Regions from separate parts of the Halalkalibacter sp. HAAS-P014 genome, predicted to be linked through region 2. Evidence: riboswitches for the same ligand, from Rfam matches in the RefSeq annotation. Region 2 holds a riboswitch; the other holds the start of a gene.
The links. Region 2 has a riboswitch for glycine ahead of gcvT (glycine cleavage system aminomethyltransferase GcvT). Riboswitches for the same ligand answer to the same signal wherever they lie in the genome.
Positions count from the first base shown of each region.

Region 1 (16,089 bases), on a different contig from region 2:
TAATAACATCAGCAATCTGTCTCAATTCAGATGCCGGAGCCAAAGCCTGCCCTCCCCTTGATAAAGCAAGCTTAAGTTCTCCTCCATACGTATCCTCTGCTTTTTGGTCTGAAATGCCAGATGAATCGTTTTGGTCGGTTGGTTCCGACAGAGAATTAGTTTCATTACTACAAGCTGCAAGTAGCAATATCAAAATAAATGGAAGTGCCAAAAACATTAAACTAACCTTTTTAAGCTTTTTATTATCCATATTAGCCCCCTAAATCAAATTATTTTTAAAATAAAATATTGGCCCCCTCTTTAAGCGCCTTAGCCATATGAATACCGATGATCATAACCATCTGCTGTTATGTCTTTTCTCTGTCGGTTAGTTCTCCTTAATGGAGAGGGAATAACTACTTGCTTAAAGGACAATGCTCTAACCACATTTAATACAAATACAAAGATGAAAATGTACAGATTTTATTTAAACGCTTTTATTTAAGATTTCTTACTTGTCACTAAGGTGTTTACAGCGAATTAAATCACCCCCTTTTCACGTAAGTCATTTAATCGTTTATTAGATAATTTGAATAATTCGATATACAATTCCTCATTATGTTGGCCGAGTAATGGCGCAGGCTCTATCGGAACATCAGAAGCTGATAGTTTAATAGAATTCCCTGGAATAACTAGCTTTCCACGAATAGGATGATCGACTTCAACGATCATGCCGCGCTCTCGTAAATAAGGATCGTTACTTATATCTATAGTAGATAAAACGGCACTTGCTGGTACAGTCGCATTGCCCAAAGCTTCCATTGCCTCGTACTTTGTTCGTTGAATCGTCCAAGAACTTATTAATCGATCAACTTCTTCCTTATGCTCATACCGACTCTCCGGTGTTGCAAATCGCGGGTCATCTAGTAAATCTTCTCTGCCAATTACTTCTAGTAAATTTTGCCATTGCCGGCTACCCGGATGTCTCGAAGTATAAATAAATACATAATCATTTTGCTCACCAGGATGACAGGGATATACATTACAAGGAGCCACTCCAGCCATTGGCATTTCATTTCCTACCCGTGGAGCTTCCTTTCCTGTCATCAATTGACGTCCCCATGCAGAACGGCTAAAATTAATCATCACATCTTGCATTGTAACCTCAACTTTTTGCCCTTCACCTGTAACTGTACGTTGGTAGAGCGCGCCAAGAACAGCGATTGCACAATGGTAACCAGCCCCGCTATCAGCAATGTTTGCTCCTGCATGCATCGGAGGTCCGTCATTCTCCCCTGTTATACTCATGACTCCCCCAGCCGCTTGACCGATTGCATCAAAAGCAGGAAATTTCGCATATGGTCCATCGGTACCAAAACCTTTAATTTGCGCATAGATAATTCCTGGGTTAAGACTACGAAGCGTTTCGTAATCAAACCCTAATCGTTCAATCACACCCGGTGAGAAATTTTCGATAAAAACATCTGCTTTTTCGACCATTTTTAATACTAAATCTCTTCCTTCTGGCTTTTTCACATCGACTGTTACAGACTTTTTATTATTATTTAATATAAGAAATCCATACGAATCTTCATTCGGGCGATCCCTCGACGCTCCTCTTCCTTGCTCACCCGTACCTGGTCTCTCCAATTTAATCACGGTTGCACCAAGCCAAGCTAATGTTTGTGTACAAACTGTTCCTGATTCAAATTGTGTCAAATCCAAAACAACTACACCGTCTAAAGCACCTTTATTCATCATTGATTCACCCCTATTTCGTTCTCTATAAATTCTTCTAATTGAGTAGTCATGTTAGAATTATCCCACCCACGTGAATCAACAGGATCAGCACGTAATTGCAAAATAGGAATTCCAGCGTCTTCAAAAGCTTTCTTTACAAAATAGGTTCCTCCAGCTGATTGTGTACAACTGTCAGAAATTAAATGCACAACACCATCAATCCCATTTCGCTTTGCTTCATTTACATACCAATCACTATTCCATGGTGGCATATGAAGCATATCCTCCATCCCTACAGTTCGGCTTACTAACGTTCTTAATGGGTCCTCCCCATACCTTGCATAGCCATCTGCTGCAAGTCCTAGATAGATGGACCAGATAAATGCAGCGCCATACTTTTTTTCGAAATATTGGTAAAAACCTAAATTAAACCATAATCCCCGACCGAGCCACATCAATCGCACGTTTTCTCTTTCGCACACAGCTTTCCTCTGATCAACAAGTTCTTTAACCTCTTCATACAATGCTTTTGCCATATCTACCGCCCACTCGGTCCCACGCTGCCATTGCGGCACCATAACAGCAGGAACTGTATCGGTTATACTTACAGGCGAAGGTACTGTTTGTGCAATGAGATCACGTGTTTTTCGATTGTACTCAGCCTGTTCATTCGCAAGCTTCATGACTTTTTTGAATTTCACTTCACTAAATGTTTTACCTGTGTGATTTTCGAGGAAACGAATCAGTCCTTTAAAATCTTCAATCATATAATCTAGTCGATGTGATTCAAACAAATCCTCCCATTGATCACTTGCTTTGTCCCACCAATTATTAGGGATTGTTCGAGGCACCGTATTCTCTAGTGGATAAAAAGGTACATCTAACTTTTTTGACCATAGTTCAAAAATCTTTGCCTGAGAGTCACATGTTAACCTCGTTACTGCGATTGAGGGTTGAGGAAGACCGCCCCAAGGGCCATTTTCCGGTGTCGGATCAAAAGATGTTGCTAGAGAGAGTGAACAATATCGGCATAAATCTTGGCGATAACCGTGCTCATTTAGTAAGTCTAAATAGTATGGGGACATTTGTTTGGCTGAACAAACGGACGACCACCATTGATTCACAACATAAGGTATGTCCATTGCACGGAATATTTCTTGTGGAACGTCTGCATTAACAAAAGCAAAAGGTTCTCCTTTCTCCACTTTCTCTTTTAAACCTTTGAACCATTCGCGTTGGTAGGCCGTTGCTACACTAGGCGTCTTTAATCTCTTAACACTTGCATTCCCTTTTTCTTTAATTGTTCCCTTGCCTTCACTCATCTCATATCCCTCCTGCTCTTCAATAAATTTATATATTCCTTTATTTTCTGATCAACTTCTGCTTTGTTATCAAGTTTATACTGCTGACGATCGATTAACAGAACGGGTATCCCTAGTTTTTCTAAGGCATTTTTCTGTTCTGGAAAATCCCATGAAGGTGCATCATCTGCATGGTGAATAAAAAAGATAACTCCCTCTGAATTGGTTACGCTTACATTTTCAACAAGTGACGTAACTCTTTCTGACACAGTAGATTGTGAGGAAGGGAGTGAACGATCAAGGTGATAATAGTCAACGATCGCCTCTAATGGATCTACAGTAGTATCAATTCTCCCTGCAAAATTTCTGAGGCTGACATCATGATCTTCGCCGACAATCACTGCTCCGTTAGACTCAACCAATTCATAAAACTCTGTGTGCTCATGAGTACTGCCTGTAACAAAAACACGTGGTCCCTCTAACGGTTTTAGATGCTGTACATTATCTAAAAATGATTGTAAGAGAGAGTTGTATTCTGCGCGTGGGTAAAGGTAAGCTGCACTAATAATCTGCAGTGCTTGAACTCCACTTATACAGGCTGCCTCAGGCCCCCTTAATTCTGAAAAACGTTCCAGAAGACTGCGGGTCTGATTACACAATTCGATGGCACTTTCTAATTCACGACTACTTATTGAGTGATCACACCATCGTTCTAGTACCCTTACTAATTCATGGGTTCTGTCTAAATTATATAAACTAGTACTCCTTAACTTAGAATGTAAGAAGTCATAAAAGTGTAATTCTGGTAACTTTCTATTAGGCTCTGTCTGTTTTAATGCCCGCAAGTAATAGTAGATACGGATAACTGCATCCGATGAATTGGATACGATGAGGTGGTCCAGAAAGCCATAGGATCCATCAATAATCTGCCCCATTTGCATTTTTACACGTGGGTCAAAGCCACTTTCAAGATATTGATTTGCAATGTTTGGATCCTTATCCTGCTGTCCTCTAATGGGAGCAGGTAAACAGCCCGCTGCAATTAATAACTCTATCGGTACATCATTACCTAGAACACCTATTATTTTTTTACCCTTTTGTTTCGCATTGGATACAATTTGGTCAGGGGCAAGATATACACTTGAAATTTTATCCAATATATTATTTGCTAACATTTGTTCAAGACTCACGCAGCTTCCCCTCCTTAATAAGAATTTAAAAGGTTTTTATGTAACCTTTACCTCTTATCATTATGTTACGGAATTTTTTAGGGATAAAACACCCCCGTAAATCTATGCCCTTCCCCCATTTTTGGGGGAGAGTTTGCGTGTTTTTTTATGCTCAAAATCTATTCCCCGAATTGTTTGATAACCCCAACATATATAATTGAGCCGTTAAAAAAAGAGGTGCCTGTAACTTGTCGAATCGACAAATGATAGGCACCTCTACTTCTTCTACTTATTTAACTGCTCTTTTTTCCAATCGGAGGCATAACCTGTTTTGGTATCCCACTTACATATTCCCTTCCTTTTGTACTTTCCATAAATTCTTCCTTTATGTCTTCGAGTACGTTTTCTTTATTCATTAATAAATCATAGGAAGTTAAAGCCATAGCTTCTGCAGCTGTATGCATCCCCTTAAATCCAATGGAAGATCCAAAAGAAGCCGTTGCTTGCCATGAATGAAGCTGAACACCAACAGGAGCACAGGTCGTAACGACTGTTCCCACAGGGGTGATCCAGCTAACGTCTCCTACATCAGTTGATCCCCCCATCGATGATCCATGTTGTTGCTTATTATAAGCGAAATTTGTTGGAAGAAGTTCAGTAACATTATCGCTAAATAGACTTTTCACTTCGTCGGCTTTGACACCGGTACTGTTTACAAGTTGCATAGCAAACTCTTTCTCTTCATTTTCAAAAACCGGTTTATCTAATAGAAGCATATTTTCATAAAGTAAGTCATTTAATTTCTCATTTGGAAGGGTTTCATAGGCAAAAGCTGTTATTTCTGACTTTACTTCAGTTTCCGTCATCAGAGCAGCACCTTTCGCTATTTTCTCTATCCTCTCTAACATTTCTTCTACTTGTTTTTTGGTGGCAGCTCTTAAGTAGTACCAAACACTCGCAAACTCTGGAACAATATTAGGAGCTAATCCTCCATTTGTTATAACATAATGAATCCGAGTGCCATCTAACACATGCTCTCTCATATAATTGGCACCTATATTCATAAGTTCAACGGCATCTAATGCACTTCGGCCTGCATGTGGAGCGGCTGCAGCATGAGCGGTAATTCCTTTAAAATGAAATTTCACCGATGCCATCGCTTGCATACTTTTATTCATGACGATATTCGCATCACCCGGGTGCCATGTTAGAGCACAATCTAAATCATGAAAGACCCCTTCTCTTGCCATAAATGTTTTTCCAGAGAGAACCTCTTCTGCTGGACAACCGTAATAACGGATCGTACCGCCCAGTCCTTGCTCAACCATTACTTTCTTTAACGCTATGACAGCTTCTACCCCTGCTGTTCCAAGCAGGTTATGCCCACACCCATGACCTGGACCATCCGGAACAACCTCACTTTGAGTTGTAGCTACTTGTTGAGAAAGACCAGGCAACGCATCGTATTCTCCTAATATTCCAATCACTGGATTACCAGTACCATATTCTGCTACAAATGCTGTGTCAATCCCAGTTATTGGGGTTTGAATGCTAAACCCCTCTGCTTCTAACTTTGTTGTTTGCAGATTAGAAGCGTACTCTTCCTCATATGCTAGCTGTGGATGTTCCCAAATCTTTCGAGCCATACTTGTGAACTCAGCTTGATTTTCTTTTATATATTGTAAAATCGTTTGTTTACTCAAATCTAATCACCCTATCAAAATAGTAATTTTTTAAAATTGTAGTTTCTCGCCGTTGTGTGACAATCTAGAAATCTTTTTAAGTCACCGAATCCTTTTATTCTGCTTCCTTCTGTTTTTTTAATTTGGCTAAAAGCATGCAAACCACTACTGTTCCTAGGATACACAAGAACGTCTGTAATGGACGAGGTACAGGACCGAGGTTCACAAATAACCCAAAGGCTATCCCAACTACTCCCCAAGACGGCTTTTTAATTGCAAATTGTGCAATTGCGCCCCCAAATATAGCAGGAAGAACAAAGCGAAAGGCCTCTACTACAGAACCCGGCATTAATGAGATTAAATAGGAACCACCTAATATAACAAAAATCAGAATGGACATATTAACCAATGAAGCAGTTGCTATAGCTAAAGTAGAAGTAAGCTCCCCTTTCTTAGTTCCAGGTTGAGCTCCAACAGCACTTTGAGCCATCGACGCACAAGGGAGACACATATTTCCTATATTTCCAGTTAAGAAAGCAAGATAGGTTCCCGAAACACCTAAAACAGGATAATAACTGATTGGTTCAATGACCCATACAAACATAATAATAGATGCATAAGCTAAGAAGCCAGAAATAATGACCGTCCAGCCAGGATGAAAGCCTAGAACAAATGAAAGATAAAGGGGTACCATTAATGTTAAAATGATAACTGACCAAAGTGTTAGCCTTCCCCAAAAATGAGATCTCTCTTGAAAACTATTGAAATCAAAACTTGAATTTTCTATCCCATTACTTTCACTAACATTTACGTTTCTTACTTCATTGTTCATTGACATCTTTTTTCTCGCCTCCTATGTTAAGATAAGATGTAACCCACCATTACCCCAATAAGTATAACTAGCCCGAGCGACCATTCTTTTAACCAATTAAGTTTATATTTATTTGAGATAGTCATAATGATCGGCATGCAAATAAATCCAACAATTAATACAATCGTTTCAGCCACACCTTTCACCATCTCTGCTCCACCAAGGTAACTAAAGGCCCCTATCATGGCTGCAAACGCAATAGAATTTAAAGCGTTTACATTTTTGCTTTTGCCAACAGCTTTATCTTGAATTTTCCCTAACGACTTAGTGAAAATTGCGGTAAATAATAGCCAACCCATTCCTCCAAGGCACATGACCCATACGGCAGCTGTGAAAGCCTGTGCAGTATAATTAGCAGCACCTAAATCAGCACCAGCTGCTTGTGAACCAATACTCGCACCTACTGTTTCAATTGCCGCTGATCCAATAATTCCAATCCGAATTAACGTAACAGGATCACCAATTAGCGTAATGAGGGATATAGCGACAAATATGATGGCTAAAGAAGGCCCTAAAGAACTAATTGCTCCTGTTCTAATCGCTATTTTCACCTCTGCAGGAGTCATTCCTATAGAGGAACTCGTTTTTGTGGCCAGTCTAATAAATGTAATGGCTTGAAACATAACAACGAAAACGATGAGTGAGGCCAAAATCCAAATCGGGAAACTATTTGCTACCTGCATCACTTGCTCCATTTTTCATCCCTACTTCCTTTTATAGTATTTGTTTATTAAAAAGAAAATTTATTCAATCCCCCTCCTACTTTTTGAATTTTCCGTCTTTTCATTCTGTGGATTTTATTTTACACTTAACATTAAGGATTTACAATGTAGTTTTTTACATAAAGAACGAATATTATATATATATTTTTACATTCAGAGAAGGAGTGGAACCTAAAGTGTACGAAGTTGATTTTAGTCTCTTATTTTTAAAAAGAAAGTTAAAACAGACTCCATTTCAAGTGTGGAGTTATAACTTTCACAAAAATACAACCGTTTTAATTTATAATCAAGGAAATGAAGAAAGTTTATCTCCATCGTTCCACGTTTCTGACAATGACCTGCCATTTATCATAAAAAAACAACAAGGTAAAATATTATTATATTTTTACTACAGTGAAGGAAATCAAATTAACGTGTGTATTTTTCACCATTCTCTAAATCTGTCAAAAGACGAAATTGAATATTTATATTACTTTTTTGCCCTTTCTCAAACAAAGGAAACCATACAAAAAAAAGACATTGAACTAAACAATTTAGTTGATAGTATTCGTTCGATAACATCTAGTCTCGACCTTGATGAAGTACTTGAACAGATCGTCCGTAATGCCCTTAAAGTAATACCGGCTGCAGACGCTGGTTATTTACTCCTGTATGACCAAGAAACCGATAGATTATTACCTAAAGCTCCAGTAGGATTTAATCAAAATATTTATAACTTTAAAGTAAAAGTCGGGGAATCCATTACTGGAAAAGTATTTGAAGATGGGCATGGCAGAATATTCAATTCTAAGATAAAGCTTTATGAGGAAATGGACCTTTACAGTATTTCACCCGAAAACTATTATCATATTAATTCTGCAGGCATGAAACCTGAAGCGGCAATGTGCGTACCTATATTTATCGAACACAAAAAAATTGGTGTGATGATTATCCATCAACGGTACAAGAAGAAAGTATGGGTCGCATATGACCTAAAATTGTTGCAAGGGTTTGCTGTACAGGCTGCAATTGCCATTCAAAATGCACAATATTATATTGAGGCAAATAAAAGATTATTAGAAAGTGAAGAGTTAAGTAAACAACTAAAAGAAAGAAATGCACAACTGCAAAAAAGACAAGAGGTCCATGAAGCTTTAATAAACATTTCTCTCCAAAACAAAGGCGTAGAAACCATCATTCATGAAATTAATCAAATGATCGAACCTTCGTTTTCTTTTTTTAGTATGCTTGAAAATAAATTTCACTCTAGTGATTTAAGAAGCCCTGCTCCTATAAGTACCTTTGAAATTAAAATGCTATTCTCTAATAGAAAACGCCAACCTTTATACTTGGATATAATTATCAATTCTGTTGGTACCTATTATCTATACCCTATTTATAACGGAGTCGTCTTTCTTGGATGTTTTATGATAGCCGTGAAAAATCTTTCTAACAATGACCGAATGACACTTGAACAAAGCAGCTCTGTTTTAACGTTAGAACTAATGAAAACCCAAACCATTACGGAAATTTTTTACCAAAAAATGCACGAACAATTCCAAGGTCTTCTTAGCTCTCAAGATTCTGATCAATATTTAAAACAAGCACAAGAAATCGGGTTAAACCCCTCCTCTTACTACTTAGTTACTATTTTTGAGATACCTAACTACTCTGATTTACAACTATTAGAGATTGAGATACATCAACTAGTAGTAAAGATAAAGACGGAACTACCTTCTCTAGAAAAGTTAATATATGGATTTCACAATAAGATTATATTACTTCTCACAAGTGAACACAGTGATAACTTTATGGAAATCCAGCATAAGTTTCATTCAATACAGACGGATTGGGAACAAAACAACGGATCGAATTTCCGAGGTGGGGTAAGTTTCGCTTATCAAGGGCTTGAAAAGATTCGTAAGTGTTACGATGAAGCCAATAAGACAATCTCTTACCTAACTGCTCGAAATCGGACTGATATTATAAGTTTCAAAGATATTGGATTAAACCGTCTTTTTCTCAACCAACCTTCTCAAGAAATGAAACAATTTATCAATGAAGTCTTTGTACCACTATGGTCCGAGAATGAAAAAAGCAAAGAATTAGAAAAGACTCTTTTAACATACATTGAAAACAACCGATCTGCTGCTAAAACAGCTGAACAACTTCATATCCATATTAATACGTTATACCAACGTGTTAAAAAAATTGAAGAATTAATCCAACTTGACTTAAGTAATAATGAAGATGCTTTAAAATTACAATTGGCTTGCTACCTTAGATCGACTTATTATTAACCATAGTAATGGTAATGCAATTGGGGGAATCTCCCTCTCTTACTAGTAAAGACTTATAAGAAAGTAGTCTTTAAGGCTTTAGAAAGGGCATTAAATTATATAAAATTAAGTAATAAGACAGCTTTTTTCTGAATATTATTGAAAGATAGTTTGATAATTTGTTATGATGTTATCTGTACAAAATAAAATGCATATTGGCGGATGATGATTGTAGGAGAGACCGTAGAGTTTTTAGCACGGCACCGAAGGAGCAAGGCCCTAAAAAACCTAGGGATATAAACTCTCAGGTAAAAGAACTGCAATTGGACGCTCCTCTGGAGAGAGCTATTAGCCACCCACGGGGAATTCTACTGAATTTAAGAAGTAGAGAATCTCTCAGGTAAAAAGGACAGGGGAAAGGTAAGATGATAAGTCTTATCTTTCCCCTGTCCTTTTTGTGTTCAATAGTTTAAAAAGAAAGGATGAGTTGATAAAATAACCCATTTAATACGAAAAGAAAACACAATATACATTATTAGCTTTTATCATTAAGAACTTGATTTTTATAGATTACCACAGTTAGGAGAACATAGTATGGTTTGGGATATTCTTAATATTATTGGAACGATTGCTTTTGCATTAAGTGGAGTTATCGTAGCTATGGAAGAAGATTATGATTTGATGGGGGTGTACATATTAGGTTTAGTTACAGCCTTTGGAGGAGGAGCGATACGTAATCTTCTTATAGGAGTTCCTGTTTCAAGTTTATGGGCGCAAGGCTCATTATTTACCGTTGCAATTATTGTTATGACATTAGCATTTTTTCTTCCAAAGTTATGGTTTAATCATTGGAAAAAATGTGGGGTATTTTTCGACGCCTTAGGCTTAGCTGCATTTGCTATCCAAGGAGCCATGTACGCATCTGATATGGGACACCCTTTAAGTGCTGTTATTGTAGCTGCCGCTTTGACTGGTACCGGAGGAGGTATGATAAGGGACCTTTTAGCAGGAAGAAAACCATTGGTATTGCAAAAGGAAGTTTATATAGCTTGGACAATGTTAGCTGGATTTGGAATTGGGCTAAACATCATTACAGGAACTGTTGGAACCATACTATTATTTATTTTAATTGTTACGTTTCGAATGCTTTCTGTTCAATTTAATTGGACCTTACCTCGAAGAAAGCTAGCTGTCTCATTAAATGAAACTTCGAGTTACAGTGGTAAACAGTAATCAATCAATATGAGAAAACGTAATTAAATGCGTTTTCTCATGCCCTCAAGTCGCAATTCAATGGTAGACAATTTTTCTAAAAATTAGATCCTCTTACTGTCTCTTCTTTCATAATCAATTTTTCTATTTCTAATAAAGCCCCAATCACCAATCCGAATAAAAAAACAAATAAGAATGTAAAGAAGATTCCGTAAGCGATTTCTTGATTCGTATAGTTTCTATAAGCATACATTGCCATTGAGATGGAACTCAGTATTAACGTTAATTGTATTAATGGATGAGTTTTAACTTTGTCCATACCCCACTCTCCTTTACATTAAATAACCTCACTTAATCTTACCATACAAAAAATGTAAAAAATTGCAAAGTGAGTTTCCTTACCCTCTAACTGCTTGTCTTTTCAGCGAAAAAGCGTTTCTGCTTTTTGGCAGAAACGCTCCTTTAGGCTCTATTAACGACGCATCATCTCGCCTATCTTTCTATTTTCTAATAATTGATTGGATAATATTGGCCGAGTTCCACTCATTATCTGATATCTTAATTAGAACTGGTGGATTCGTAAATAATTTGGCATCAATTTCTTCTACCGACAAGCCTTTTTCATACAAATATTTAACCTCTCCCTGGAGATTCTCGAGAAATTCTAGTTTCTCTTGTAATAACTGCTTTCCATCAGGTAAATAACCTGCATGACAACAGAACATTTCGTTGAAGTCATGCTGAAGAACTCTGCGAATGGATAAAATCAATTCAGGAATCGATTCATCGTGAGAGACAGCTTTTACTTTGCGACTTACAAAAAGATCACCCGAAAACAATATCCCCGTATTCGAATTAAAAAAAACAACATGATCATAAGCATGTCCTGGAGTTTCAATGACTTCCCATACCTGATTTCTTGACATCACCGTTTGTTCAAAAGGTTTTGCGAGAAACCCCTCTCGTAATCCCCAAAATCCTTGTCGAAACTTTGGATACTCACTCCCAATCAAACATTCATCAATTGATTTTTCATTAACATAAATGGGGACATTCTTATGTTCACCTACCCACTTCGCTCCCCCTGTATGATCTTCATGGTGATGGGTTAAGGCCACTAAATCAATATCTGCTTCCTGATAAAAAGGAGTAAAGCTATCTAGTAATGAAACGGGACCTGTGTCAACAAGCATATGATCAACAAGAAAAGAGTATATTGTCATTGGCACGTTTTGATAAGTTACCGACCCTTTCAAGCATGTAACATCCGAGTGAGAACTAATTTCGATCATTGCTGTCTCCTCTCTCATTCCATGATTTGATTAAACATTCAAACATATAGCATAAATTATAGTGTTTTTTCCACCTATCTACTATATTGAATCCAAGGGAAACCTTCCATACTTTTCATTGGATATACGCATTGACAGAAAATAGAATAACCGACTTGATACTCACTTTCACTGTTTACTAAAATGCTCAGGTAATGGCACATCCCTACAATAAATTGTTCTGCCACAACTAGTACACTTTCCAATCTTTTCTTCCATTTACATTCTCCTTTTACAAAAGTTTGAACCTGTATGGTTTTAGCTAATGATTCCCTAATTTCCTATCTGCTAATTTTTTATTAATTCCCAATAAAATAATACATAATCTGTTTGGGATGTTAAAATAAACTAAAATGTTAACTTATTAATAAAATATGTTAACAATCATTCAAACCTAAAGTTAGGAGGACGTTTAATGTTTAACTTGCGAGGTCATCATCTGTTTTGCCTTCTTGGTTACCGAGGAATGGGGTACTCTAAAGAATATGTGGAAAATATGACGCGCTTGCATCAAACGTTGAAAAATGACCCCAAAACGTGGATTCAACTTGTAATGGGACCTGATCAGTTGTGTGAAAAGTACCCCCATTCAGGTGAGCACCACTGCCAACACAGCATAATCTACGAAAGAGATGCTGCTATTTTAGAGAAGATGGAACTTAAGATTGGACAACTCTTGCAGTGGAAGGACATTGAATCACGTATCCAAGAACACGTCACCTCTTCGGATATTGAAATCCTCTGTGAAACTTGTTCTTGGCGTTCTTACGGAGTTTGTGAAGAGGGAGTTCAGGAAATTCTTGAAGGAAAAGGCTTAAGAGAGATTAAATAAGTCCTTTTATATGATTGTATCTCGAACCACTTTAACATTACTAAAAATTGGTTAAAAACTTCAGATTAACTTATCTAACAGCTTTGCAACGGAACGAGGAAAAGAATCTTTTAAAAAGTACGAGTTAACAAAGCTTAATTAAAACTTGCAATAAACCTTCACAAATTCGTCACTTATGAAAAGATTTTCAGACAGATATAATCAACCTTATGCTCTAAAAAAGAAAGGATGTTTTGTTTGCCTACTAATAAAAAAGAAGGCATTATTTTTGGACTATTTATGTGTTTAGGAATGGTTTTGATTATGTCTGTTTACAACACAGCTTTGAACGGTTTTTCATCATTTACAGTCAGGAGTATGATGATTCAATTTATCATAACATTTATCGTTGCTTTTATCGTAGAATCATTAGTTGAACCAAAAGCGCGAAAGCTCGCATTCTCACTTCCTTATGATAAGGCAAAAGAAATCAACGTTATTTTAGCGTTTGCTTTTTGTATGGTCCCTATGATGGTTCTAATTATGTCAGCATACGGACTTATTTTAACGGCGTTTGTGACAGGTGTTAAAGGTTCACTTCTCATAGCGTACCTGAAATTAGTTGGTCTAAACTTTATCGTGGCGCTCCCATCACAGTTACTAATTGTCGGACCAATCTCCCGTTTCTTATTAACAAAGTACATTAAACCATCTACACAAAAATCTGAATTTATCGTTTAAAAGAAAAAGCAAACTACCTTTTTAGTAGTTTGCTTTTCTGATATAGTGGGATTTTAAGTCCTTGCCTCTTTAGGTAAATTTTTATTTTCTCTTTGTTTTTACAAACTTCCCAGTCTGTTTATGAGAAATTGTTGCCTAAATTTTTTCGTTCAATAGCCTAGTTTCTACATTTAAAGAATCACCTAAAGACCTACTATTTTCCTCAAATCCAAGCGTCTGCGCTGTTGAAGAATGAACTTCGTCCAGGAGCTCTGGATTTTCCATTAGTGACATGCCATAAGATGGAATCATTTCTTTAATTTTCGGTTCCCACTCTTCCATACGTTCAGGGAAGCACTTTGAAATAACTTCAAGCATGACATGAACGGCGGTAGAAGCTCCTGGAGAAGCTCCTAATAAAGCTGCTATCGAACCATCAGCACCAGTAACAACTTCCGTACCAAATTGAAGCGTGCCTTTTCCTGCTTCAGTATCTTTAATAACTTGCACACGTTGTCCTGCAACTAATAAATCCCAATCCTCGCTTTTAGCGTTTGGAATAAACTCACGTAACTCTTCCATACGCTTTTCTTTTGATAACATAACTTGACCAATTAAGTATTTTGTCAAAGGAATGTTTTTAGCACCCGCCGCCAACATAGTTAAGAGATTATTAGGTTTTACAGAAGTTAGTAAATCAAAAACTGAACCGTATTTTAAAAACTTAGGTGTAAAACCAGCAAAAGGACCAAATAACAATGATTCTTTATTGTCAATAAATCGTGTATCAAGATGTGGAACAGACATTGGAGGCGCACCAACTTTAGCTTTACCATATACTTTTGCGTGATGCTGCGCTACAACATCCGGATTATTACAAACCATAAATAATCCACTTACCGGAAATCCTCCAATATGTTTTCCTTCAGGAATACCCGATTTTTGAAGTAAATGTAGGCTTCCTCCCCCGCCCCCGATAAAGACGAATTTTGCAGCATGCCGTTCAACAGTATCATTATCAAGATTCCTTACTTTCAGTTCCCACATACCATCGCTAGTGCGTTTAATATCATTCACACTACGTTTGTAGTTTATCTCAACACCTTTATTCTCTAAGTGTTCAAACAACATACGCGTTAACGCGCCAAAATTGACATCCGTTCCAGAGTCAATTTTTGTTGCAGCTATAGGTTCACTTGTTGGGCGATCCTGCATAATAAGTGGGACCCATTCCTTTAGCTTTTCTGGATTATCAGAAAATTCCATCCCTTTAAATAGAGGGTTGTTTGTTAGCGCTTCAAAACGTTTCTTTAAAAAAGAGACATTTTTCTCCCCCTGTACAAAACTCATATGAGGCAATGGCATGATAAAGTCCTGTGGGTTATGTAACAAATTACTCTTTACAAGGTAAGACCAAAACTGCATTGAAACCTGAAACTGTTCATTAACTTTTATAGCTTTACTAATATCTACAGATCCATCCGGCTTTTCGTCCGTGTAGTTAAGTTCACACAGCGCGGCATGCCCCGTCCCTGCATTATTCCACTCGTTAGAACTTTCCTCTCCTGCGTTTTCAAGCTTCTCGAATACTGTAATTTTCCATTCCGGTACCAACTCTTTCAAAAGTGTCCCTAAAGTCGCACTCATGATTCCGGAGCCAATTAAAATGATGTCTGTTTTAGTTTCTCGATTGCTCATTTTTACCAACCTTTTCCCCTAAGATTTGCAGAAAAGATGTAGGCGTCACACCATACTAAGCGCGACCTTAGAACACACCTTTTCTGTCTCAATTACAATATCATAGTGTATACATTTAATTATAGATTAACATATCTACTATTATATGATAATTTTAAATTATTTAAAAGCTGGTAAAAAGTGTGACGCCCACATTTTTACCATAGCTATAATTTATTTTCACTTGGAAAAGGTTATTCTTCTTGTAATGGTTGTTTGTTAAAAAGAATTTTTTTAGCTTTAACATATAGTAGACAGCCCGTTCTTATTGATCTTACCCAGTCGGACTCTGTGAAACTAAATCAATACTTTCCTTAACGTTTTTACATTAGCTTTGTGATAAAGAAACCCCTCACAACTAATTGTATCAAATAAAATCGTGCATGTGTGGAGTGTTCTCAAATGTAGTAAACCATTTATTTCCATTTTCCTTGCCCATTTTCTATTCAAGCTATTAAGTTATCGCCTTACTGGAGTAATTTCTGTAATAACTTCATCTTTAATTAGATGTTTAAGTTCGTTTTTCTTTTGTTTAGCTACCGTTAGTTGATGAATA
Region 1 covers NZ_JBWQTV010000011.1:65,433-81,521, forward strand. The annotation lists gene AC1FXZ_RS08970 (ABC transporter substrate-binding protein) at 1-250, opposite strand, end outside; gene AC1FXZ_RS08975 (CaiB/BaiF CoA transferase family protein) at 520-1,740, opposite strand; gene AC1FXZ_RS08980 (2-hydroxyacyl-CoA dehydratase subunit D) at 1,737-3,041, opposite strand; gene AC1FXZ_RS08985 (2-hydroxyacyl-CoA dehydratase subunit D) at 3,038-4,210, opposite strand; gene AC1FXZ_RS08990 (amidohydrolase) at 4,483-5,892, opposite strand; gene AC1FXZ_RS08995 (small-conductance mechanosensitive channel) at 5,987-6,709, opposite strand; gene AC1FXZ_RS09000 (DUF5058 family protein) at 6,730-7,437, opposite strand; gene AC1FXZ_RS09005 (helix-turn-helix domain-containing protein) at 7,641-9,743, shown strand; glycine riboswitch at 9,945-10,052, shown strand; glycine riboswitch at 10,054-10,139, shown strand; gene AC1FXZ_RS09010 (trimeric intracellular cation channel family protein) at 10,317-10,955, shown strand; gene AC1FXZ_RS09015 (hypothetical protein) at 11,032-11,253, opposite strand; gene AC1FXZ_RS09020 (MBL fold metallo-hydrolase) at 11,435-12,226, opposite strand; gene AC1FXZ_RS09025 (DUF1284 domain-containing protein) at 12,681-13,097, shown strand; gene AC1FXZ_RS09030 (DUF2798 domain-containing protein) at 13,335-13,817, shown strand; gene AC1FXZ_RS09035 (malate:quinone oxidoreductase) at 13,953-15,494, opposite strand; gene AC1FXZ_RS09040 (peptide-methionine (S)-S-oxide reductase) at 15,993-16,089, opposite strand, start outside.
Region 1: another riboswitch for glycine. It lies ahead of AC1FXZ_RS09010 (trimeric intracellular cation channel family protein); the one in region 2 lies ahead of gcvT (glycine cleavage system aminomethyltransferase GcvT).

Region 2 (16,089 bases):
TTTGTCTCTTTATTAGCCATTTCTGCTAAATTTATCGCTGCAAGGTTACAAACTGAATAAGGAGCAAGTGGTTGCTCTCCACATGGATTTGTTGCAACTACTTTTTGCCCATATGCTTTTGCATTTGTTTTTTCATTTGCATTATCAATAAAGAAAATACCTGGTTCAGCACTATACGTTGCACATATATTAATAAGGTTCCAAAGTTCCTTCGCTTTAATGATCCGGTACGTTCTCACTCCATAGCCTAATGCGCTCCACTCACGGACATCACCGATTTCATGCCATTTTTCATTATAAGCAGCCATTTCTTCTTCGCTATAATTCTCAACATCAGGAAAACGTAATGCGTATTCTTCATCATTTTCAACAGCTTCCATAAACTCCTTTGTTAAACAAACAGAAATATTAGCTCCAGTTAGAAATTCTGAATTGTTAACAGAGTATGTTCCACCGACTTGTAACTTTTCTTCTGCATCTTGGATGACTTTAGGATCAAACCCTCCTAGGCCTGGAATGGTTTTATAGTTTATAATCCCTTGATACATCGATTCTTCAACTTCTGTTAAAGGTGTGAATGAGAGTTTGCCTTTAACGAGCTTTTGAATTTGTTCATCGTCTGTATTTTCAAGTAAAAAGCGCAAAATACGTGGGTTTTGCATCTTTGAAATAATGAATTCTAAAACATCTGGATGCCAATCTGATAGCATAATCATTTGGGCTCCACGTCTTGAACCACCTTGCTCCACAAGATGTGTTAACTTTGCAATATCATCTAGCCAAGAAACGGATCCTGAAGATTTACCATTTACTCCACGAGCGAGTGTATTACGAGGCCTTAATGTTGAACCATTCGTCCCAACCCCTCCACCACGGCTCATAATTTCCATTACCTGCTTACGGTGTTCAGAAATCCCTTCACGTGAATCCTGAACATATGGCATTACATAACAGTTGAAGTATGTTACATCTGTTTCAGCACCTGCACCATACAACACTCGTCCCGCTGGAATAAAGTTCATTGCAACGAGTTGCTCATAAAATTGCTTAAACGCTTCTTGTCTTTTCTCCTCTGTTGGTTCTACTGAAGCTAGTCCAGTTGCGTTTCGTTTTGCAATCTGCTCATAAAACAACTCAAGAGGCTTTTCAATCGTATCAAGCGAACGAGAAACAATGCCACTTTCCGCCTCATCCCCCTCAAGTACTCCCCTAAACTCTTCATCAACAAGTACCTTTGCAACGTTTGTTTCATGATCTAGTTCGATCACAAAGCCGTAACCGCGAGCCGGAAACTTCGGATCATCCTTTACTGTTAAGACAACAAAGTCACCTTCTTTTAATGTCTTCTTTTCCGTATCTTTAAATGTATAGCGGTCTAACATTACTAGTCGTGATACACCTTTTTGTGTAATCTTCATATCACTCGTTATAGGATGTACTTGAGAAAATTGCTTAATATCCTCATTTAACCTTTCAACGTTTAGGCGCATTACTCTTGACATTGTCATCGCCATTCGCTTCTCCTCCTCTTATTCGGAAACTCTATTAAACACTCGCTAATCTAGTTTGTTTATAAATCGTTATTTAGTTCTTTTACGATTATTCTTGGCTAAGCTTACCACAAGACTATTATTAGATTCAATATATTGTGCTCAGTTTTATTTTAAATACACCATATATTGTGCCAGATTATATTTTTACTCTTTTTGTCAACTTTGTAATAAATCATAAATTGAAGCATTTACGAGTTTAAGAGATTTTTATCCGTTTTATTTCGACAAAATGAATAAATTTGTCTCTTGCTAAATTTTCATTTCGTTCAACTTCTTATCACATCACTGATTGCCGATTCAATCAATTTAGTTGACAAATTTTTTACTAGATGAATGATAATATTGTGATATCCTAGAAACACAAAAAAATAAACAATCTTCTATAAGTTAGACAAACTGGAGGAATCATAATGGAATATATAGTCCAAAATGAAAAATTAATCCCTAGAAAAGACGCAACAGTCCACTTTGATGATCGTGGTTATTACTTTGGCGACGGAATTTATGAAGTAGTAAAACTTTATGAAAGTCGTCCATTTGCCATGGAACAACATCTAGATCGCTTTGTTGAAAGCGCGAAAAAACTTGACCTACCTCTCCCCTTTTCGAATGAGAAAATAACTGAATTAATATATACATTAGTTGAGAAGAACTCCATTCAAAATGGGACCGTCTATTTTCAGGTCACACGTGGTATCGAGCCAAGAAATCACTTGTATTCACGAGATGCAACTCCTGTATTTACAGCTTTTACACAACAGTCTCAAAGTATTGAAGCCATTCAAAAAAATGGCATAAATGTATGGCTTACAGATGATATTCGCTGGCTTCGTTGCGATATTAAGACAATTAATCTACTAGGAAATGTCATTGCTAAACGTAAGGCGGCAGATAATGATTGTCTAGAAGCGATCCTTCATCGGGATGGAACGATAACTGAAGGCTCTTCATCAAATTTATTTTTAATCAAAGATAAAGTACTTTATACCCATCCTGCTACAAACTTAATTTTGAACGGAATTACGAGACAACTCATTATTAACTTAGCCCAAAAACATAATTATGCCGTTGTAGAAGAACCTTTTCCAGTCGAGGTGCTCGAACATGCAGACGAAGCATTTATTACAAGTACATCGTTAGAGATTACACCTATTGCAACCGTAAGTGGACAATTATCAACGTCATTCCCTGTAGGCCCAGTAACTCAAGACCTTCAAACTAAATTTAAAGAACTATTACCTAATAAATAATAAATAGTTCCATAGTTTTACCCTTAAAGTCAAAGAGACTTGTCTGTATATATCGACAAGTCTCTTTTTAATTATTTTCTATAATTCCATTCGTCGTTCTCATAGCGATCTCTTGCAATCTGCATGACCACTTTATTTTCCTTTTCAGACAGGGTATATGGTTCCAATTCTATATTCAAGCCTTTTTCAAACCCTCTTTTAAATGCAGCTTTCGCCTCTTCCTTTGATAATGGCTCGTTACGAAGAGCATTGATTGCTACAGCTTTATTCTTAAAATTCTTCTGCATACGTTCACGTAGTCTATCACTAGAATAGTTAAATAAATCAAATAACTTATCTTCATCAATATCCAAAATAATTGATCCGTGCTGCAAAATGACACCTTTCTGCCTAGTTTGCGCACTACCAGCTACTTTACGTCCTTCTACAACAAGCTCATACCATGACGGCGCATCGAAACAAACGGCAGATCTAGGATTTTTGAGTGCGCTTTTTTCTTCCTCAGTACGGGGAATGGAAAAATAAGCGTCCAATCCTACATCTTTAAAACCCTCTAAAATCCCTTCAGATATAACTCTATAAGCTTCTGTAACCGTTTTAGGCATTTCTGGATGTTGTTCGGAAACAATTACACTATATGTTAATTCATTATCATGTAACACGCCTCGACCACCTGTAGGCCTGCGAACAAACCCTAAGCCGTATTCGTGTACTTTATCCATATTGATCTCTTTTTCTACTTTTTGAAAATATCCGATTGACAAAGTTGCAGGATTCCAACCATAAAAGCGAATTGTAGGAGGGATCAATCCTTTGCTATGCCAATCCAGTAACGCTTCATCTAAAGCCATATTATAAGCAGGAGAACAATCTCCTGAATCTATGTAACGCCAAGTCTCCTTCATCTTACATCGCTTCTTTCCATCTATTATCATTTGTTATTTTAACAGAGGTTTCCTTGTTGAGCCAAGCAATTTGCCTAATTAGAATGATTGCGTAATTACCCCGTCACCATTATAATATATCTTGATGGAAGTATGTAAAGGAGTGTAAACAACAATCAATGGTATACTTATGGCTTATCCTACTTGGATTTTTAGCGTACACAGTGTTTAAGCGCTTTTACAATCCAAAATATTTAAAAACATTAACACAAGACGATTTTATTAAAGGTTATCGCAAGGCCCAACTAATTGATGTTCGTGAACCACGCGAGTTTGAAGGTGGGCATATTCTTGGAGCCAGAAACATTCCAATGTCACAACTTCGCCAACGCATTAACGAAGTTCGTAATGACCAACCCGTTTATCTTTATTGTCAGTCAGGCGCTCGTAGTAGACAAGCTGCTCAGGTTATAAAGAAAAAGCGTGGAGTCGAGGATATTTCACACTTAAAGGGTGGATTTAAGAAGTGGACAGGTAAAATAAAAAAGAAAAACTAATGAGCAGTTTTGCTCATTAGTCATTTAGGAGGCTGTCTAAAAAGGTTGGGTAACCTTTTTTAGACGTCTCCTTTTTCATATTTTAATATTGGCTTTCTTGCGGCAGTCGTTTCATCAAGTCTTGAAATAACCGTCGTATGAGGAGCTTCTTGAACAACCTCTGGGTTGTCTTCAACTTCACGGGCAATTTGTATCATCGCTTCAATAAATTCATCCAATGTCTCTTTTGATTCAGTTTCAGTTGGTTCAATCATCATACATTCCTCAACATTTAACGGAAAGTAAATCGTCGGGGGATGATAACCAAAATCCAATAAGCGTTTCGCAATATCTAACGTTCTTACTCCAAGTTTCTTTTGACGACGTCCTGAAATAACAAATTCATGCTTGCAATGTTGAGTGTATGGAAGGTCAAAATAAGGCTCGAGTCGTCTCATCATATAATTTGCATTTAAAACAGCATATTCAGAAACTTTACGTAAGCCCTCTGCGCCCATTGTCCGGATATAGGTATACGCACGAACATTAATACCATAGTTACCGTAATAAGGTTTCACGCGCCCGATCGAATGTGGACGATTGTAATCAAAATCATAGAGGCCATCTGGACGTTTAATGATCAACGGCTTTGGTAAATACGGAATTAATTCTTTCTTAACTCCTACAGGTCCAGATCCAGGACCACCTCCACCATGAGGACCAGTAAATGTTTTGTGCAAATTTAGATGAACCACATCAAACCCCATATCTCCTGGTCTTGTAATTCCTAAGATTGCATTTGAGTTAGCTCCATCATAATAGAGCTTTCCACCTGCACTATGAATAATTTCAGCCATCTCATCGATATATGTCTCAAACAAACCAAGTGTATTTGGATTTGTCAACATTAGAGCTGCGGTATCATTCCCAACAACTTCACGCAAATGATTTAAATCAACTAAACCTTGCTCATTCGTCTTTACAGTAATAGATTCAAAGCCAGCTACCGTTGCTGATGCTGGGTTTGTTCCATGCGCTGAATCAGGTACAATTACTTTTGTACGCTGGAAATCTCCATTTGCTTCATGATAAGCTCGTATCATCATCAATCCGGTCCACTCACCATGAGCCCCTGCTGCAGGCTGCAAGGTTACCTCATCCATACCTGTGATTTCTGCAAGTGACGTTTGAAGTTCATACAGTAATTCAAGTGCACCTTGCACTTGCTCCACAGGCTGATAAGGATGAATATTAGCTAGTCCTTCAATACGTGCTACATTTTCGTTTATTTTAGGGTTATATTTCATCGTGCACGATCCAAGAGGATAAAATCCAGAATCTACGCCGTGATTACGCTTCGATAACGCAGTATAGTGGCGCATGATCTCAAGTTCCGAAACTTCAGGCAATTCAGGCTCGACTTCTCGTATAAAATCTGTAGGAATCAAATCTTCAATTGCTTGTTCCTCGATGTCTAATGTTGGTAAACTATGACCCACTCGCCCTTTCTTACTACGTTCAAAAATTAGTGGTTGGTCTTTTGTCATCATAGTACGGCCCCCAATTCCTTAGCAAAATTCTCAATTTCTGCTTTTGTGCGAACTTCAGTAACAGCTAGTAACATATAACCTTCTAAGTTTTGATCATCACGACCTAGATCATATCCACCAATAAATCCTTTTTGGAGAAGGATTTCATTTACATCTGAAACAGGCCTTTTTACATTTACGACAAACTCATTAAAAGTTGGCTGTTCAGAGACGAGATCCACCCCTTGCTCTTTTAACTTCTTTTTCATATATGCTGCTTTTTGAACATTTTGAAAGGCCATTTCTCTTATTCCTTTTTTGCCAATTGCACTCATCGCGACCGAAGCAGCTAGCGCGTTTAACGCTTGATTTGAACAAATATTAGAAGTGGCCTTTTCTCGTCTAATATGTTGTTCACGAGCTTGAAGTGTTAAAACAAACCCTCTTTGTCCATGTTCATCTGTCGTTTGCCCAACTAGTCGCCCCGGCACCTTGCGCATTAATTTCTTAGTTGTTGCAAAATACCCACAATGTGGCCCCCCAAATTGAGTTGCAATTCCAAACGGTTGAGCATCCCCAACGACAATGTCAGCTCCGAACTCTCCCGGTGGCTTAAGAAGTCCTAAAGCTAGTGGATTACTTGAAACAACAAACATCGATTTATCTCTATGCGCAATGGCTTCTATCTCAGATAACGGTTCTAAGTTGCCATAAAAATTTGGATGTTGGATAACGACACATGCAGTATCATCTCCATACACTTCTTGTAACTGTTCTAAATCAGTTACACCATCATTCGTATCAATTTCAATTACATTCAGCCTTTGACCGATCGCATTTGTTTGCAGAACTTCTCGAGCTTCAGGATGTACAGCTTTTGAAACAAGAATCGTTTTCTTTTTTGTTTGTCCTGCACTAAGCATTGCTGCTTCAGCGAGAGCCGTCGGTCCATCATACATAGAAGAGTTAGCTAAATCCATTCCTGTAAGATTGCAAATCATTGTTTGAAATTCAAATATGGCTTGAAGTTCTCCTTGCGAGATTTCCGGTTGATAAGGAGTATACGCCGTATAAAATTCAGAACGAGATATTACATGATCAACTATTGATGGAATATAGTGTTCATATACACCTGCCCCTAAAAAGGACGGCTTTTGTTTTAGTGATACATTTTTGCTTGCTAACTCTTGAAAATAAGCAACAAGTTCTTGTTCTCTCAATGCATCTTTAATATTTAATTTTTCGCTAAATCTAATTTCCTTTGGAATATCGGAAAATAATTCTTCAATCGATTCAACACCGATTGTATTAAGCATTTCCTTTTGATCTTCCTCTGTCATCGGTAAATAACGGTGATTCATATATACTCCTCCTCTACGCCTTCTTATAAAATGGGGTTGGAACAACTTTTGCCTTTAAAAGCTTCTTCCTAACTTTTACTTCTACTTCACTTCCTAAAGCTGTGAAGTCTATGTCGAGTATAGCAAGTCCAACATTTTTCTTTAATGTTGGCGATTGCGTTCCTGAAGTAACGAAGCCAATTTGTTTACCATCAGAGAAAACCTCATACCCTGAGCGTGGGATTCCTTTATCTATCATTTCTAACCCAACTAACTTTCTAGATAAACCCGTTTCCTTCTGTTGTTTCAAAGCTTCTTTCCCAACAAAGTCCGCTTCCTTGTTCACTTTCACTGCAAATCCAATCCCAGCTTCAAGTGGAGAGATCTCTTTCGTAAGTTCTTGTCCATACAAAGGTAATCTCGCTTCAAAACGAAGGGTGTCGCGAGCACCAAGGCCACATGGGACAAGGCCATCATTTTTTCCTGCTTCAAGTAATATCTTCCATAGTTTTGGTGCTTCATCAGCCTGGCAATAAAGCTCAAATCCATCTTCACCCGTATAACCAGTTCTTGATACAAGGGCTTTGACCCCACCAATATCGACCTGATCTGCAAAGTGGAAAAAACGAATAGACGATAAATCAAATGATGTTTTCTTTTGAACTATACTTTCTGCCAAAGGCCCTTGGATTGCAAGTAACGCAAAATGATTCGATACATTTTCAACCTCTACACCTTCTGTCATATGTTTCAACAGCCATAGAACGTCTTTGTCAATATTCGAAGCATTTATGACCAGTAGATACTCATCAATAGCTTTTCGATATATGAGTAAGTCATCAACCGTACCACCATCCTCATAGCACATTGCTGTATATTGTGCCTGATTATCTCCAATTTTGGATAAATCATTTGTCATCATTTTTTGAAGATAAGCTAAAGCTTTTGGGCCTTTCACTTCTACTTCTCCCATATGTGAGACGTCAAATAACCCCACTTTTGTACGAACAGCTTCATGTTCTTCTTTTATACTAGAAAATTGAACAGGCAAATCCCATCCACCAAAGTCAATTGTTTTCACCCCATTTTCTTTATAAAAATCATATAACGGTGTGCGCTTTAATTCTGACATACTATAACCCCTCCTCGAACCTATTCTTATTAATACCTTCTAAATCTATTGAGATTGCATTAATACTACTAGATTAATCTTCAAAAAAAAGGACAGAGTTATACACGGGAAATGTGTATAACTCTGTCCTTCAACCAGAAAGTTTCCTATATTCAAAAAATATAGTGTCTTCGTAGGTGGCTCATATAAGCACTCTCCAGAGCTGCGTCAAATAAGAGTCTTTTTGCCTGAGAGATTCGCAGTTGATAACACATTATCAAGCGCTTGCTCCTTCGGCGTTGCATTCTATCTTGCAATCTCTCCCCTTATCCTCATTCGCACATATAAAATTCATTCGTTATGTATTGATACTCATGAATTTATGTAAGTTGGTACATACTACATGTATAACTTTCTTCCAAACAGGTAAATTAGGTAATTCGGATTTCTACTGATATCGTATCAAGATAGGGTCCCTTTGGCAACTATTTATTTCTTAAATCTTTTTATTTTATATTTTTTTCATGTTTTCATTCGGATATAGACTAAAGTTCGCTCGAAAGGAATGAGTTACATTGAATATTGATATACATTTTGATCAAAAGTGGAATGACACTTTCAAGGAGAGGCTAGAACAAGACGGACCGTGGTCGAACTGGGAACTATTTAAATTAGCGTATGAAGCTGAGCAACACCAAATTATTCCTGAGTTTCATGGTTTACAAGCTCCTAAGCACCTTCCACAACTAAAACCGTTCCCACATCAGATTGAAGTAGCTAATACGGTTATTGAACAAATGAATGGGAAGGCAATACTGGCAGACGAAGTGGGACTCGGAAAAACGATTGAGGCAGGACTAATTTTGAAAGAATATATGATTCGTGGACTAGTGAAAAAAGTCTTAATTCTCGTACCTGCGTCTCTTGTTTCACAGTGGGCAATTGAACTTAACACAAAGTTCCATATTCCCGCTGTTGCCCAGCGTAAATCGTATGTTTGGGAGCAATGCGACGTAGTAGTCGCATCTATTGATACAGCAAAAAGGCCTCCCCATCGTGAAATTGTACTAGATCAGCCTTATGATTTAGTTATTATTGACGAAGCGCATAAATTAAAAAATCCTAAAACGAAAAATTACGAATTTATCAAACATCTAAAGAAGAAATTTTGCCTATTGCTTACAGCAACACCGGTACAAAATAAACTAGAGGAAATTTTTAATTTGGTTTCATTGTTAAAACCTGGTCATCTCGGTGATATCACCTCTTTTGAAAAGGAGTATAGATCAAATAAACGATCCCCCAAAAATGAGGAGAAATTAAAAGAGTTGGTAAACAAGGTTATGGTTCGAAATCGTCGTGAGGAAACTGGGATCGAATGGACGAAACGAATTGTTAAAAATGTTCCAATTGACTTTAGTGAATCAGAACGTGCTTTTTATAATGAGATCGAAAAGTTAAAAGACGATTCCAATCATTTCGGCTTGCTCACTTTAAAAAGAGAGCTTTGCAGTAGTCGAGAAGCTGCTTTTATGACTTTGAAAAACATGATTGAACGAGCTCATGCTGATGGCCGTGCACTTCCACAGGCAGAAAAATTAATAAACAAAATCGGTGAAGTTGATGGACACGCAAAAGCAGAGAAAGCATTGGAGATTATTCAAAAGATAAACGACAAAGTTATTATCTTCACAGAATACCGAGCAACTCAGCTTTATTTACAATGGTTTCTTAAACAGAACGGAATATCTTCCGTCCCATTTAGAGGTGGTTTTAAAAGAGGAAAGAAAGATTGGATGCGTCAACTCTTTCAAAACCACGCCCAAGTCTTAATTGCTACAGAAGCCGGTGGTGAGGGGATTAATTTGCAGTTCTGCAGTCATATCATTAACTATGACCTACCTTGGAATCCTATGCGTATTGAGCAGCGAATTGGTCGTATTCATCGTCTTGGCCAACAAGAAGATGTTCACATCTACAATTTTGCTGTAAACGACACTGTAGAACAACACATTCTTAAATTACTATATGAGAAGATCCACCTCTTTGAAGCCGTTATTGGTGAACTAGATGATATATTAACAAAAATTGAACTTCCTTCTGTAGAAGAGCATGTACAGGATATCCTCTTGCAATCTGACTCTGAAGGAGAAATGAGAATAAAGTTTGATCATCTTGCAGCCATTATGAATGAGGCTGCAGAAGAAGCAGCTAAATCTAATGAGGAGGATCAAGTCGATGCAACAGCCTCAAGTTCATGACTTTTTAGAGAGATATTTTGTAGCGAATGATAGTCCGATTATTGAAAACCACCCTAGTTATTTAAAAGTACAACTATCTATCGAATTAGATAAGCTATTAATGAACAGACCTTTTTATTGGCATTACCTTGAAAAAACAGGTGGTGAGCCAAATCCAATGCAGGTTACATTTATCACCGATCAAAACAATGCACCTGATGACATGCGTGGCGAACAAATTCATTTCGGGGCACCAAGGCTGCGCCAGTTATTCTCTTCAACTCGCGAACTAGGAGGGTTCATTAGACTTTATGAGAATATTCATGCGTCGGGGCGAAAATCGATCCCCTTACAGCCATGGCTTTGCTTAAACATTAAGGTTTCCTTTCAATGTGACCGAAAAAAAGATGTCCTATTATCTTTAGGGCTCAATCTTATTCATGGACAAATTGTTCAACAGTTTTATGATAAGCTTTTGGAAAAAGAATTATCTCCTAATATTCCTGATTACTGCTTTAAACTCTCACCGCTAATTACGGTTCATAGTGGATTGATAAGATTGCAAAAGATGGTACAAACATACGCTGAAAATGAAGATAAATCATGGGCCGAAGAAGCAATTGAAAGATGGAATGCTGACTTAACTCTTCTCGAAAAGTTTTATGAAGATTACGAGGAAAAACCCGAAAGTTATCAAGTGGAAAAACAAGCACTTAAAGAACAATACGAACCGAACATACATGTATCTATCATTAACGGTGGAATGTTCTACTTAGAGCAACAAGTTTTTCAACCATAGGCACCAAAAAGGCAACTACAATATAGTAGTTGCCTTTTTTCATCAGTACTTCATTAAGTTGTAGGTGCTCCCCCACCTGTTGTAATGATTGAGATAATTGTAGCAATTGCAAACCAACCAAATACAACAAATGAGATTCCAGCAAAGCCTACTGCGAAAAAGTTTTTTCTGCGAACTTCACGCACAATTGCGGCCGCACACAAAAGCGCCGTTACTAACATGATAATAGAAAAGACCATTTTATCTTCCCTCCTTATGTAAAACTATGAACACAGCTTAACTAGTCCTATTATAAAGCCAATTGTGGACGTTGTCAGCCTAAAATTTGACGAAGTTAGAAAATATCCTCAATCTTTATGTTGGACATTTTGCATTTATTTTACTCTTTTTTTCTCGGTTTGTCGAGTTGCTTCTTGTATTGTATGATAGAAATAACCTTATAAGAATTGGAGGAAAATATATGAAATGGACACAAATTCCACTTGGGCCACTTCAGACAAACGCCTATGTCATTCAAAATGATCTAAAAGAAGCTATTATCATTGATCCTGGTGGTGATGGACAAGCATTTGTTCAATGGATTAAGTCTCAAGGGCTAAAACCACTCGCTATTTTATTAACCCATGCTCATTTTGATCATATCGGAGCAGTTGACGATGTACGTAATGAGTTCACTTGCCCCGTTTATTTACATAAGGAAGAGCAAGACTGGTTAATAGACCCAAATAAAAATGGTTCAGCACGTTTTATGGGGGAACAAGCCATTACAGTAAAGCCTGCTGATCATATTATTGAAAAAGAAGAGAATTTAACAATTGGATCGTTTACTTTTGCAATATATGAAACACCGGGTCATTCTCCTGGAAGTGTTTCCTACTATTTAAAAGATCATGAGATTGTTTTTTCGGGTGATGCTTTATTTGCACAGAGTATTGGAAGAACAGACTTACCTGGAGGAGATCACCAGTTATTGTTAAATAGTATCCATAAGAAGCTATTAGAATTACCAGAGACAACCGTCGTAGCTTGCGGACACGGACCAACTACAACTATTGACGCAGAAATGAACGGAAATCCTTTTCTAACAGGATTTTAATATGTAAGGGGCTGCTTTCTAAAGAGACAGCCTCTTTTCCATGTTAAAAGGGCCTTTAACAACGTAAAGGCCCAACGGGGAGTAAATCGTATTGATGTAAGAACCTTGAGGGGAGGGGGACTCCCAGTCAAAGACTCACCAATCTATTTCTATTGTATAAAATAGTTTACCACTATGTCAATAGTATTAACATTTAAAAGGAAAAAGAGAGAAACCGTGCCCAGTAAGGAGACGGTTTCTCTCTTTTACACATATGTAGTATGTGATTAATGCCCAAAACTTGGTACTAGTAAAAATGTTGAGTAATACGTGAAGCCTACGAAGAAAATCGTCAAATAGGCACCAAAAATGTACATGTATACACGTTCAGATAAATTCAGGTAGCTTAGTGCTAATAAAGCACCAGTTTGTGCAAAGAACAACAATGCTACATTATACATATTACCAACAAAGAATAGAACTGCAAAAATCCCAGTCCAAAAAGCTAAAACACGATACATACGATCCATTTGGGGTTCCCTCCTTCATTAACAAATTGCCTTGTTGCTGGCACTATTTGTTTAGGATATCAAATGATTAATACAAATTCATTATATACGACTACATCCTCACTGTAAATGCCTTCATGAATGTCAAAATTATAGCATTGTGAAAAGTTTATAACTTTATGATTGAATAGGAACATGCTTTTGCTCCAGGATCAGTCAGCTTTATATTCTCTTTAAGCATATGTTCTCCAAGAATGTATGCAAAAACACCTTTAAATAATTCATGATGCATTGAACAAAGTGAATTCGAATGCTCTGACATTAATTCCTTAAAAGTACAGTTATAAATGCTAAACTCAATTTGCTCTTTTTCAACTGAGTATTCGATATCAGGATTCAATCCCTGATTAATCGCAATTTGTTCAACCAGCTTTACTTTTTCTTCCATTGTGGATTTCATTAAATCAAATTTAAATTGTTTTACATATAACTCTGCACTTTCTCGACCATATTTATATCCAATTTTTTTTAATGCTTCTACACCCACATCGCCACTTTCCACTAACGCTTCTAATGACATCTTAGCTAGTCGCTGATAATCTCTATATGGAAATTGTAATTGAATTACTTCATCAGATAATTTATAAAACCTACTTGGTCGTCCACCTTTTCCTGTTTTTAATGTTTCGGAAACAATCATTTGTACATCTTCTAGTTTCGTCAGGTGAAGACGAGCAACATTTGGATGTATACTAAATTGATCTGCAATCTGTTGTACTGTCACGTTGTCACGTTGTTTCGAAATAAATTGGTATATAGAAAAACGCGTAGGATCAGATAATACATTTGTTATTTTTAGCGTATTTTGCTCCATAATTATTCACTCCCAAAAATTAACCGTACTTATCTTATTATATTATAGATATGGTAGTAAATAAATGTATTATTATTATATTTCACCATTTAATAACATAAAGAAAGGCGAAATGAGGAAATTTACTCCTCTTCGCCTTACTTATTTCGCTTCTTTCTCACCTTATGCTTTTTTAAGAACAGTGAAAGCCCTAAAGGGATAATACCAAAAGCATGAGAGATAAAAGGTTGTCGGTGCGCTTTTCGCTCTAACCTTTTTGTACGACGTTCTTCTTTGGGTTGGTCCATTCTCATAACAGCTTGCTGTGTTAAAAATTTAACATAATCATTTAATGACATTATTCATTCAACTCCTAGCCGTAGCCTAGGAGCTAGTCTACCCACTTTATGACACTTTTATAATAGACTTTATCTCATCAACAACTTGTTCAATTGTTTTACCAGTTGTATTCAAAATGATATCTGCTTGTTCATAATCCTCAAGCCTAGACTCATACAAGCTTTCAATTTTCTCTCGTTTCTGTTCGTGAATAAGAGGTCTAGTATCATCCCCTTCTAACCTTCTTAATAACTCCTCAAGATCCGACTTTAAATAAATAATAAGCCCTTGTGATTTCATCAATTTCCGATTATAAGGGTTGACAACAATTCCTCCACCTGTAGTAATAATTAGCTCTTCTCCTCTTATTTCTTTAAGAGCTTTAGTTTCTTGCTCCCGAAAATAGGACTCTCCTTTTGTTTGAAATAGCTCTGCTATCGTTTGCTTCTCCTTACTTTCAATCCAAGTATCTGTATCAATTATTTTATAGCCAAGCTCCTTTGCTAAAGCGTTTCCTATCGTTGTTTTTCCAGAACCCATAAACCCAGTGATATAATATTGACTTGACACGACTTAAACCTCCCAATAATTCTCAATTGTTTCTTTGTCCCAATCATAAATAAACTTAGCTCGCCTTTCATGTCCTGAAGCTAACTTTACATGTAAGGCAATCGTACTAATTCCGTTATTAAAGTCTTCTACTTTCAGTGTAACGGTCCCCGGTTCATATGAAAAGACAAGTTTTGCATTTACTTCTGGATTCAACTGGTTTTCTTGGATTTGCTCTATCCCGATAATCATAAGAGATTCAACTTGCATTAATCGCTCTTGCTGAAATATGAAGTGTTTTTCTTTTGTATAAATAGAGACTTGGTGAAAAAGCACTTGAATAATTAGGAGACAAATCAATAATGTAAAAGGATAAATAAAACCTTTCTCATTGTTCAGGTTCAATCTCCCCCTTTTCTCGAAACTAAGTAAGGCACACAAAGATTCATTTTTATTAAGAATTTCATTCAATCACCTAATGATTTACTGTTAGGGAGTAAAATAGAACGTTCAGCCCTATACCCGTTTAATAACTCTACTTCACACTTGATGACGATCGGTGCTGTTAAACGACAGGAAAACATTCGAACTTGCTCAAGTAAAGGAACATGTCCTTCCTTATTTCTCGTTCTCCTAATTTGTTGAGATGCTGTTAACCCTATTTCAATTGTGTCGTTATCAAACATAGTAAGCACTAATACTCCATCCTTTATTTCTGCTTGAGTAGCTTCTCTTGAGTCATTTGTTAATTGGTTAAAAAACACTATAACTTGTTGAGATGATATCGATTCTACTTGATATCCAGTCGACCTTGTTTTCAAAAGTGTTGGGATAATTGAAAGAATGATTAAAAGGATGGAAAGTGTAATCAGCATCTCAACTAAAGTAAATCCTTTTTCATTTTGAGGTGAGGATACATTGTTCATATGCCCTCCCATTTTTCCCTGTCCAACTAGCACAATATTTCAGCAAGTTTTCATCAACTTCAATAATATTTATCTCAATATCTTCATCTGCATTAACATCAACAACTAAACCGACCTTCGATTGATGAACGATCTCTTCTAACAAGAATAGTACGTTTTCTTCTTGGCGTATTGATACTCTTTCTTGGTTAATGCTAATAATAAGTGGTAAAACAGAAGCGCTAAATAACACTAACAACATTAATGCACTCAGCACTTCGATTAAAGTGAACCCAGAATTACATCTTTCTATAAGATACCATTCCTTTCCCTAAATAAATTGTAAATTGATAGCGATAGGAGCCTATCCGTAATTGAAACGTACCAGAATGACTTGGATTCCCGTTAGGCAAAAAAGATATATTCGAGGGAGTTAAAGTCTGGTGTTGGATGCTCATATCTTCATATTGATAAGGAGTCACTAGATAATTGTCAAAAACATTAAACCTTATCCTTATTTCGTTTTCATCATTGTCCATGTATAAGTAAACACGCTTTCCTGTTGACATGGCAACTTGCTGCGCTAGTAGGACTTGTTCTTTTACTTGCTTTGCTAC
Region 2 covers NZ_JBWQTV010000003.1:2,964-19,052, reverse strand. The annotation lists gene AC1FXZ_RS02665 (vitamin B12-dependent ribonucleotide reductase) at 1-1,514, opposite strand, end outside; gene dat (D-amino-acid transaminase) at 1,964-2,803, shown strand; gene AC1FXZ_RS02655 (lipoate--protein ligase family protein) at 2,875-3,708, opposite strand; gene AC1FXZ_RS02650 (rhodanese-like domain-containing protein) at 3,867-4,244, shown strand; gene gcvPB (aminomethyl-transferring glycine dehydrogenase subunit GcvPB) at 4,304-5,773, opposite strand; gene gcvPA (aminomethyl-transferring glycine dehydrogenase subunit GcvPA) at 5,770-7,113, opposite strand; gene gcvT (glycine cleavage system aminomethyltransferase GcvT) at 7,127-8,224, opposite strand; glycine riboswitch at 8,430-8,539, opposite strand; gene AC1FXZ_RS02630 (DEAD/DEAH box helicase) at 8,779-10,464, shown strand; gene AC1FXZ_RS02625 (YqhG family protein) at 10,442-11,242, shown strand; gene AC1FXZ_RS02620 (DUF2759 family protein) at 11,296-11,481, opposite strand; gene AC1FXZ_RS02615 (MBL fold metallo-hydrolase) at 11,703-12,338, shown strand; gene AC1FXZ_RS02610 (DUF2626 domain-containing protein) at 12,605-12,847, opposite strand; gene AC1FXZ_RS02605 (helix-turn-helix transcriptional regulator) at 12,996-13,700, opposite strand; gene AC1FXZ_RS02600 (YqzE family protein) at 13,838-14,038, opposite strand; gene AC1FXZ_RS02595 (shikimate kinase) at 14,085-14,588, opposite strand; gene comGG (competence type IV pilus minor pilin ComGG) at 14,592-14,972, opposite strand; gene comGF (competence type IV pilus minor pilin ComGF) at 15,035-15,493, opposite strand; gene AC1FXZ_RS02580 (prepilin-type N-terminal cleavage/methylation domain-containing protein) at 15,465-15,785, opposite strand; gene comGD (competence type IV pilus minor pilin ComGD) at 15,772-16,089, opposite strand, start outside.